One region of the Cellvibrio sp. QJXJ genome, then DNA from elsewhere that is predicted to be linked to it. Evidence: predicted binding sites of a transcription regulator. Region 1 holds the regulator's gene; each other region holds the start of a gene.
The links. The regulator sigma-54, encoded in region 1, starts transcription at its own class of promoters, with help from an activator protein. The targets are predictions, from matches to a motif close to TGGCACANNNNTTGCNNT.
Positions count from the first base shown of each region.

Region 2: a site for sigma-54 is predicted at 1,433-1,450, ahead of glnA (type I glutamate--ammonia ligase). Genes of this name have one in related genera too.
Region 3: a site for sigma-54 is predicted at 1,789-1,806, ahead of flhA (flagellar biosynthesis protein FlhA). Genes of this name have one in related genera too.

Region 1 is NZ_CP101662.1:2,023,840-2,027,242, reverse strand. Features, by position in the region: gene ptsN (PTS IIA-like nitrogen regulatory protein PtsN) at 1-297, opposite strand, end outside; gene hpf (ribosome hibernation-promoting factor, HPF/YfiA family) at 374-664, opposite strand; gene NNX04_RS08805 (RNA polymerase factor sigma-54) at 769-2,421, opposite strand; gene lptB (LPS export ABC transporter ATP-binding protein) at 2,589-3,314, opposite strand; gene lptA (lipopolysaccharide transport periplasmic protein LptA) at 3,320-3,403, opposite strand, start outside.
Region 2 is NZ_CP101662.1:3,673,776-3,677,178, reverse strand. Features, by position in the region: gene NNX04_RS15900 (cation:proton antiporter) at 1-1,006, opposite strand, end outside; gene glnA (type I glutamate--ammonia ligase) at 1,609-3,009, shown strand; gene NNX04_RS15890 (ferric reductase-like transmembrane domain-containing protein) at 3,266-3,403, shown strand, end outside.
Region 3 is NZ_CP101662.1:1,080,647-1,084,049, reverse strand. Features, by position in the region: gene fliR (flagellar biosynthetic protein FliR) at 1-553, shown strand, start outside; gene flhB (flagellar biosynthesis protein FlhB) at 587-1,741, shown strand; gene flhA (flagellar biosynthesis protein FlhA) at 1,847-3,403, shown strand, end outside.

The DNA of each region.
Region 1 (3,403 bases):
AATGTCCACAGGCTGGGAATCTATGGCATCAAAGTCAATCGGGTCAGCCAATGTCAGGAGTGCACCGATCGTGCCGCTGCAGTTTTCAACCCTGCAATGCGGAATGGCAATGCCGTGTCCTATACCGGTTGAGCCAAGTCGCTCGCGACCAATCAAACGGCGAAATAACTCATCGGCATCAATGCCAGGAACATCCTGTGCGATGGCGTTGGCCAGTAGTTCCAGAGCACGTTTTTTGCTGCCGCCTTCAACGGCACACAAGGTTCGGCCGGGGCTAATAAGATTTTGAATTTGCATGGTAGGAGGTGATTACCAGGAATCTCTCAATTGTTGAGGCAGTGAGCGGAGATGATCTCGCTGCCTCCAGGGTGGGTTAGCGATGACTGCGCATCTTTTCTTTGTGCTTAATTAATTGGCGATCCAGCTTATCGGCCAATGAATCAATTGCTGCGTACAGATCTTCGTGAGTGGCATCCGCAAACAAATCTTTGCCGCTGACATGGATGGTTGCTTCTGCTTTTTGAATCAACTTGTCGACGGAGAGGATGACGTGAGTACTGGTAATGCGATCGTGGTGGTGGCTCAGGCGCTCAATTTTGCTGCTGACATAGTCTTTCAGCGAATCGGTAACTTCCAAATGATGACCACTGATGTTTATTTGCATAGATACTTCCTCTCGATAGAAACAAAATGGTTGTGATCAGCACAACCTAACAGCTCGTCCGTGATTTTCTTCCGAATTTCGTATTTATAACCGGTTAATGATAATTAAATGGTTTTGCGCTCATTAGAGGGTGGAATATTCAGCGACTCGCGATATTTTGCAATGGTACGACGCGCTACCTGAATTCCCTGTTCCGCGAGCAGGTCGGTGATTTTGCTGTCGCTCAACGGTTTTTTGGGGTTTTCCGCACTCACCAACTTTTTAATAATTGCGCGAATCGCTGTTGAAGAGCACTCGCCGCCGCTATCGGTACTAACATGGCTGGAGAAAAAGTATTTCAGTTCGAAGATACCCTGCGGTGTGTGCATATATTTCTGGGTGGTTACCCGCGAAATAGTGGATTCATGCATCTCAACAATTTCAGCAATATCGTGCAGCACCAGCGGCTTCATAGCCTCGGGGCCGTAATCGAGAAACCCGCGTTGTTTTTCCACAATACAACTGGCTACTTTAAGCAGAGTCTCATTGCGGCTCTGTAAACTTTTCAGGAACCAGCGGGCTTCTTGCAAATTATCCTTGAGAAATGTGTTGTCGCTGCTCGAGTCCGCGCGCTTTACCATGGAGGCATAATTGGAATTGATACGCAGGCGCGGTGCAATTTCCGGGTTTAATTCAACAATCCAGCGGCCATCGCGCTTTTCAACGAACACATCCGGTACTACATATTCCGTGTCACCACTGGCAATAATATCGCCTGGGCGAGGGTTTAGGCTTTGGATCAGGGTGATGGCCTGGCTCAACTCGGCCTCTTTCAGTTTGGTGCGGCGCATTAACTGACGGTAGTCGCGACTACCCAATATAGGCAAGTAAAGTTTGGCGATTAATTTTGCCGAATCCAAAAAGGGTGTTTTGGGGTCAAACTGTTGTAACTGCACCAATAAACATTCAGATAAGTTTTGGCTGCACACACCGCAGGGATCAAACTGCTGCAGCCGGTGTTGAACTGCAACAACTTCATCCAGTTCCAGCTCTTCAAAATCGCCACGCATTCCTTCGAATATTTCTTCGATGGTAATAGACAGCATGCCGCTGGGTTCAACCGCGTCGATAATTGCCATCGCTAACACCCGGTCGCGATCTGACATGGGCGTTAAATTGAGTTGCCACATCAAATGATCATAGAGTGAGTCGGTAACGGCGCGACGACTTTCAAAATCATTGTCTTCATTGTCGTAGTTGCTGGAGCTGCCGGTTGATGAGGTTTGGTAAACATCGTCCCAGCTGGTATCTACCGGTAAATCGCTGGGAATCGAGTCGCTCCAGTCACCGCTGTCGGCGCTGAAACTATCGCCTTCACCATAGACATCGCTATCACCAAAGGATTCCCCATCGCTAAAGCTTTCGCCCTCGCCAAAACTTTCAGATTCGCCGTAGCCTGGTTCGTTGAAGTTATCAGCGGTTGATGACGAGAAATTGTCGCTGGCACTGAAGTCGGCGCTATTGTCGGTGCCGGATTCTGCAGCAATTTCCTGCTGGCGGGTGTAATCAATCTTATCGTCCGCGCTGCCTTCGTAATCGCTGCTGGTAGTTGCTGAGTCAAAACCTTCCTCAACTTCCAGCATGGGATTGGATTCGAGCGCTTCCTGGATTTCCTGTTGAAGATCCAGCGTGGAGAGCTGCAAAAGACGTATCGCCTGTTGCAGTTGGGGAGTCATTGTCAGCTGTTGGCCGAGTTTAAGCTGGAGAGATTGTTTCATTGTTGTAGCAACAAACCCTTATTTAACGCGGGATGGAAAACATCTGTTAGGTGGAGTTTAGTCAGGGTTTGCGCTTCAAGCAACATACTTAAGCAAGCTTTATGCCTAGTAGCCAAATAATATTACTTGTCAAGTTGTTTGTCGGGTAGTTAAAGAGTTTGTTGAACTTACAGGCGAAAGTGTTCGCCCAGATAGACTTCGCGGACTTTGCTGTTACTCAACACTGTATCGGCATCACCTTCGGCAATAATGTGCCCTTCGCTTACGATATAGGCAGTCTCGCAGATGTCCAAGGTCTCGCGTACATTGTGGTCGGTAATAAGAACGCCAATCCCGCGATCTTTGAGGTGACGGACTATTTCTTTGATGTCGTTAACCGAAATCGGGTCAACACCCGCAAAGGGTTCATCGAGCAGGATAAATTTAGGGTCTGTCGCCAGTGCGCGGGCGATTTCTACCCGGCGCCGCTCACCACCTGAGAGTGCCATGCCAAGGCTGTCGCGAATATGGGTGATGTGAAATTCGTTTAGCAGTGCTTCCAGTTTTTCTGCGCGTGCTTCCCGATTCAGGTCTTTGCGAGTCTCAAGGATCGCCATAATGTTATCGGCGACGGTAAGTTTGCGGAAAATGGATGCTTCTTGTGGCAAATAACCAATACCGGCACGTGCGCGTCCATGAATTGGCAGTTGGGTGATATCGCGATCATCAATTAATACGCTGCCATTATCTGCCGGTACTAAACCGGCGATCATATAAAAGCAGGTGGTTTTTCCGGCGCCATTAGGGCCCAGGAGCCCAACAATATGGCCGCTCTCTACTGTGATAGAGACATCGATAACCACTTTACGTTTTTTGTAGCTCTTGGCGAGGTGTCGCGCGTGCAAACTAGGCATAGGAATCAGTTGCTATTGGCTGTGGATGAGGGGGCCTGCAGGTCTTCTGGTTTCGCGGATTTAGGGGGAATGACTATCTCTATTCGTTG
Region 2 (3,403 bases), 1.6 Mb from region 1:
CTTTTTCCCACTTGAGGATTTTGCCCGCCGCATGCACACCAGCCAATTTACCCGCCACTGAAGCCACCAGCAGGATGGCTGCCGCGATAAATACCGCCGTGCCACCCACATCCCAATTGGTGCGCAAACCAGTACTGAGGAAGAATACGGGCATGATGATCATCAGGACAAAATGGCGTAATTTATCCATATCTTCCTGATTAAACCATTCGCCATCCATTACGGCACCGGCAAGGAAGGCGCCGACCATATAGTGCAAACCCGCCCAGTCGGCTGCGAGACCGCAGACTGCCAACCAGATAAAACCAGCGTACCAGCGGTCTTTCTCTTGAATCGCCACCATCAACTTGCGGAATAAGTAAGCAAGCACAGTAAAGCCCAGCAAAAACATACCCTGGCGACCCACACGCTCCCAATCCAGCAGAATCAACGCCAATACACCCCAGATGGCGATGTCGTCCAAACTGGCGTAACGCAAAATACGCTGGCCAATCGGTTGACGCAGGATTTCAAGCTTTTCCATCAACAGAATCAGAATCGGCAGCGCCGTTACTGCACAGGCCATGCCCACACCCAGAATAAATTGCCAGGTCATGCCCTTGGCACCAATCCAGCCATCGCTAAAGGCCATCATCGCCAGCGCTGCCCCACAACCAAACAGCAGCGGTGTACCCAGCGCAAGCCCAGCGGTGATGCTACTTTCCCGCTTGTAGGCCCAAGCTTTTTTCAGGTCGAGCTCGATCCCGGCAATCCACACAAAAATCATTACCGCCCACCAAGCAATACCGTTGAGCGATTTGATGACATCCGGGGTGAATACAAAGGTGTAGTACTCAGGAAAGGCTTTGCCCAGCACACCCGGGCCAAGCACTATACCCATGATGATTTGTACGACCACCAGGGGTGCCCAATAGTCAGTGCGACCGAGGCGCCAAATTAAAAAGGGCACCGTAAAAATGATTACCATGGCAATCAGGAATATTTCTGTTGTTGTCATTGCATGCATAACTAACCTTTTATTGTTCTGGGTAGAGTATTGGTTAAAAAAAGAGCGATAAACCCCCGGGCATATCACCTCGCCGTCGGTGTTACCCAATCGCGGCGCAGGCTACAAGGGAATTAGACGTGGAGCGAGGCGAACACCATAGAAATTGACTATCGACTTTTGCAGCAAAAATGAATGGCTTCACAGTGAGAATGCACGCACGCTAGTCAGCGACACGATTTGGTGCAAAGCAACCGCTTTTCTGTGACATGCCAAGAGGCATTCTTGATGCTAATATGGCGACACTATTCAACACAGCACACAATCGCACCACAATAGATCACTTAACAGAAATACCGCACCAAAATAGTGCTTATGGCAATATTTTTCAGGCCTCCATGACCCCAGGAGCCTTATTTTTAAAGGTGTGTTGCTATTTTATTTAAATGGCATATATTTTGCCCCTTTTCTGACACCCTAGTCTTGCCCCGCTCCCCTAAATGAGTCGCGAGTCCGGATGAAGTGGGGAAAATTTTCAGGTAAACGACCTTCGGCCGGTTATCTTGGTAGTTATAACTTTTCACAATCCGTAGCCTTCGGGCTATAACACTTGGAGGCATTCAATGTCTAAGACTTTAGACCTGATCAAAGAACACGAAGCTCGCTGGATTGATTTGCGCTTCACCGATTTCAAAGGTAAAGAGCAGCATGTAACTTTCCCTGCCCACGTTGTAAACGACAGTTTCTTCGTTGACGGTAAAATGTTCGACGGTTCTTCTATCGCTGGCTGGAAAGGCATTAACGACTCAGACATGATCCTGATGCCAGACGATTCAACTGCTGTTCTGGATCCTTTCTACGACGAAGCAACCATCAACATTCGTTGTAACATCGTTGAACCAGCCACCATGCAAGGTTATGACCGCGACCCACGCTCTATCGGCCTGCGCGCTGAAGAGTACCTGAAGTCTACCGGTCTGGGCGATGTAGCCCTGTTTGGTCCAGAGCCAGAATTCTTCATCTTCGACAGCGTTCACTTCCACAGCTCAATGGGCGGTGCTTTCTACAAAATCAAATCCGAAGAAGCGGCATGGTCATCAGGTGACGACGTTGAAGGTAAACACGGCCACGCGCCACGCGTAAAAGGCGGTTACTTCCCCGTTGCTCCAGTAGACTCACTGCACGACATCCGTGGCGCTATGTGTAACGCCATGGAAGCCATGGGCCTGGAAATCGAAATCCATCACCACGAAGTTGCTAACGCTGGCCAATGTGAAATCGGCGTAGGCGCTAACACTCTGGTTAAGAAAGCGGACGAAGTACAGATCCTCAAGTACTGCGTACACAACGTTGCTCATCAATACGGTAAAACCGCAACCTTTATGCCGAAGCCTTTGATCGGTGATAACGGTTCAGGTATGCACGTTCACCAGTCTTTCTCCAAGAATGGTAAAAACCAATTCGCGGGCGACGCTTACGCTGGCCTGAGCGAAACTGCTCTGTACTACGTTGGCGGTATCATCAAGCACGCTAAAGCCTTGAACGCTTTCTGTAATGCGTCTACCAACTCGTACAAGCGTTTGGTTCCAGGCTTTGAAGCTCCAGTAATGCTGGCTTACTCTGCCCGTAACCGCTCTGCCTCTATCCGTATTCCTTACACTGTTGGTGAAAAAGCCAAGCGTATCGAAACCCGCTTCCCTGATCCAACTGCTAACCCATACCTGTGCTTCGCTTCATTGCTGATGGCCGGTATCGACGGTGTTCTGAACAAGATTCATCCGGGCGAAGCAGCGACCAAAGATCTGTACGATCTGGAGCCGGAAGAAGAAGCAGAAATCCCACAAGTGTGCTCATCTTTGGAAGAAGCTTTGGCCTCTTTGGAAGCTGACCATGACTTCCTGTTGGCTGGCGGTGTGTTCTCTAAAGACTTCATCGATGCTTACATCGACCTGAAGAAACAAGAGATCCAACGCGTCAACATGACTCCGCACCCAGTAGAATTCGAACTCTACTACTCAGTGTAAAAGTCAGGGCTGCTTAGGCAGCCTCGTCAGACCTCAAAAACCCGCATAGCCTGGCTTGCGGGTTTTTTCTTACCCGCTTTTTAGCCATTTCTAACGAGATCGATATGCGCCCAGTCACACTCGATACGATCTATCAAATATTGAACACAAACTGCATCAATTCGTACTGATCATTGCTAGATAATGCCCTTACTGACACAAAAAACCTCTAGCGCCTGATCTTGCTTAACCATTAACCTTAAAAGGAATCGATGCAATGAGCCAACTTACCCGCTTCGCTATCGGCATGACCATTCAGAGATTATTCTCAAGCCAGATGTATAAAGGCTGGCAACTCTTCCATGTGAGCGCTGTATTAATCCTTGTTATGACCGGCCTGGCGGTAGCGATGCAG
Region 3 (3,403 bases), 940 kb from region 1:
TCAAGAGGTGTTAATTGGCCTCGCCCTCGGGTTTTGTATGCAGGTGGTAATGCACGTATTTGTATTGGCCGGGCAGTTTATTGCAATGAAAATGGGTTTGGGTTTTGCGGCGATGAATGATCCCTCCAGTGGCGTGAGCGTGACTATTTTGTCGCAGTTTTATTTGCTCTTGTCCACGTTGCTATTTCTCAGTGTTAATGGCCATTTAGTCGTTTTGCAATTAATGGTGGATAGTTTTACTACGTTTCCTATCGGTGGTGCGGGTATAAATAGTGCGCACTTTGCGACTATTGTGGGTATGGGTTCCTGGTTATTCAGTGCGGCCCTGTTAATTACCTTGCCACTGTTTACCTCGCTATTAATTGTAAATATGTCATTTGGTGTGATGAGCCGCTCAGCACCACAGATGAACGTATTTACGGTGGGTTTTCCCATCACGCTTATTCTCGGTTTTATTTTAATGTGGTTTACCTTCGCCAACTTCCTGCCAGTGTATTTTGACATTATGGAAGAGGGCATAGGTGTGCTGCGTACTTTGGCACTAACTCCTTAGGGGCTGCCCCTTAGGGTTTTATAGGAGCAACCTATGGCCGAAGATGACGACAGCAGCCAGGAAAAAACGGAAGAGGCCAGTGCCCGAAAACTTGAGAAGGCGCGCGAAGAGGGGCAGGTTCCCCGCTCGCGCGACCTTACTACTACGGCAGTGTTAATGGTGGCGGCCATAGGCCTGTATGTTTTTGCAGAATTTATGGGCAACAAACTGATTGGCATTAGCCGTGAAAGTTTTACCCTCACGCGCGCGGCTATTTACGACCCCAATGCCATGATCGCCCACCTTGCGGCGGCTATTTACGACGGCCTGTTTAGTATTGCGCCCTTAATGGTTTTATTACTTGTTGCGTCCATTGTTGGCCCTATCGCATTGGGTGGGTGGAATTACAGCACCAAAGCCGTGGAGCCAAAACTCAACCGCATGGACCCTATCGCGGGTATCAAGCGGATGTTCTCGGTGAAATCCCTCATTGAATTATTAAAAGCGCTTGCCAAAGTACTGGTTATTTTGGGCGGCACTATTTTTATCCTGAAGTTTTTTGCGCAAGACATGTTTCGCTTGGTGGATGAAAGCACCAATGTCGCCATCATTCATTCATTGGAAATATCTATCCTCGCCACCATTGCACTCTGCGCGACTACCATTGCGATTGCGGCGATTGATGTGCCGATTCAGATTTTTGAATACAACAAAAAATTAAAAATGTCGCGGCAGGATCAAAAAGACGAATCCAAAGATACGGATGGTAAACCTGAAGTCAAAGGCCGTATTCGCCAATTGCAGCGCGAAATGGCGCAGCGCCGCATGATGTCCAATGTGCCGCAAGCCGATGTGATCATCACCAACCCGGAACACTTTTCGGTCGCGTTAAAATACGACCCCGAAACCATGGAAACGCCACTGATGATTGCCAAAGGTGGCGATCACACCGCGCTAAAAATTCGCGAAATCGCTAAAGCGCACAATATTGAAATTATTCAGTCGCCGGTATTGGCGCGCGCGATTTTCTACACCACCGAAGTGGATCAGGAAATTCCCTCCGGCCTGTACCTCGCAGTTGCCCAGGTATTGGCATACGTATTCCAGCTGCGCAATTACCGCAAAGGCAAGGGCGACAGGCCCGCTTACCCCCGCAACATCAACGTCCCGCGCGACTTGCGTTACAACGCCTCGGGTGAGGTGGATTAATCGCTGCACTTTTTATCGTTGTACTTTTTTAAGCAATTGTTATGAATCGGTACACTTCTTGCGATAAGCACAGGTAAATGATTTCACCGTCAAGAATCCGTGCTTATGGCCTTACCATCGTTTAACCAACTGAATAACTTCAACGGCAGAGCCGCGCTGGGTTCATTGCGCGGTATGGGGCGTGGCAATTTGGGAATTCCCATTTTGCTAATGATGCTGTTGGCGATGATTATTTTGCCGATTCCGCCGCTGCTATTGGATATGTTTTTTACCTTCAATATTGCCCTGGCGCTCGTTGTGTTGCTGGTGTCTGTGTATGCCATGCGCCCGCTGGATTTTGCCGCATTCCCCGCGATTCTTCTTATTGCCACCCTGTTGCGCCTCGGCTTGAACGTTGCCTCCACTCGCGTAGTTTTACTTGAAGGTCATAACGGAGGCGATGCAGCGGGGAAAGTAATTGAAGCTTTTGGTCATGTAGTTATTGGCGGAAATTTGGCGGTGGGTATTGTGGTGTTCATCATTTTGATGATCATCAACTTCGTGGTGGTAACCAAGGGTGCGGGCCGTATTTCCGAAGTGAGTGCGCGTTTTACCCTGGATGCAATGCCCGGCAAACAAATGGCGATTGATGCGGATTTAAACGCGGGTTTGATCGATCAGGATCAGGCGCGTACCCGTCGTCAGGAAGTCTCTTCCGAAGCGGATTTTTACGGCGCGATGGACGGTGCGAGCAAGTTTGTTCGCGGTGATGCGGTTGCAGGCATCATGATTATGTTTATCAATATTTTTGGTGGCTTGGCGATTGGTATGGCCCAGCATGATTTGCCATTTGGCGAAGCCTTTGAAAAATACACCATCCTCACTATTGGCGATGGTCTGGTTGCACAAATTCCCGGACTGTTGCTGTCGGTAGCCTCGGCGATTTTGGTGACTCGCGTTAACAGTGCCCATGAAATGGGGGCGCAGGTAGTCAGTCAGATGTTTGCGGCCCCTAAAGCTTTAGCTGTTTCGGGAATCATGCTGATCGTGATGGGGTTGATTCCCGGTATGCCGCACGTTGCCTTTTTGGGTTTGGGTTCTATTTGTGTCGGCCTTGCTTATTACATCCACTGGCGTAAACAGCAGCCTGCAGCCGTTGAGGACAATTCTTTTATTCCCGCAGGTACTCGCTTGGCTGGTGATGCACCAGGCGGTGGGCAGGGTGGGGCGACCATTGCGCCGCAGCGTATGACGCCCGCATTGCCAGCCGGTACTCCCGAGGCGCCCGAGTTGGGGTGGGACGATGTACAGCCTGTCGATGTGATCGGTTTGGAAGTTGGCTATCGCTTGATTCCGATGGTGGATAAAAACCAGGGTGGCGAATTACTGGGTCGCATCAAAGGTGTTCGCAAAAAACTGTCGCAGGAAATGGGCTTCCTTATTCCGTCGGTGCACATTCGCGACAATCTTGACCTTAACCCCACGGGTTATCGCATTAGCCTGATGGGTGTGTCCATGGCCGAGGCTGATGTCTACCCAGATCGTGAATTGGCGATTAATCCCGGGCAGGTTTTTGGTTCGCTGGAGGGGTTAAAAACCAAAGATCCCGCCTTTGGGTTGGATGCCATCTGGATCAACCCTAACCAACGCGAGCAGGCGCAAACTCTGGGTTATACCGTGGTT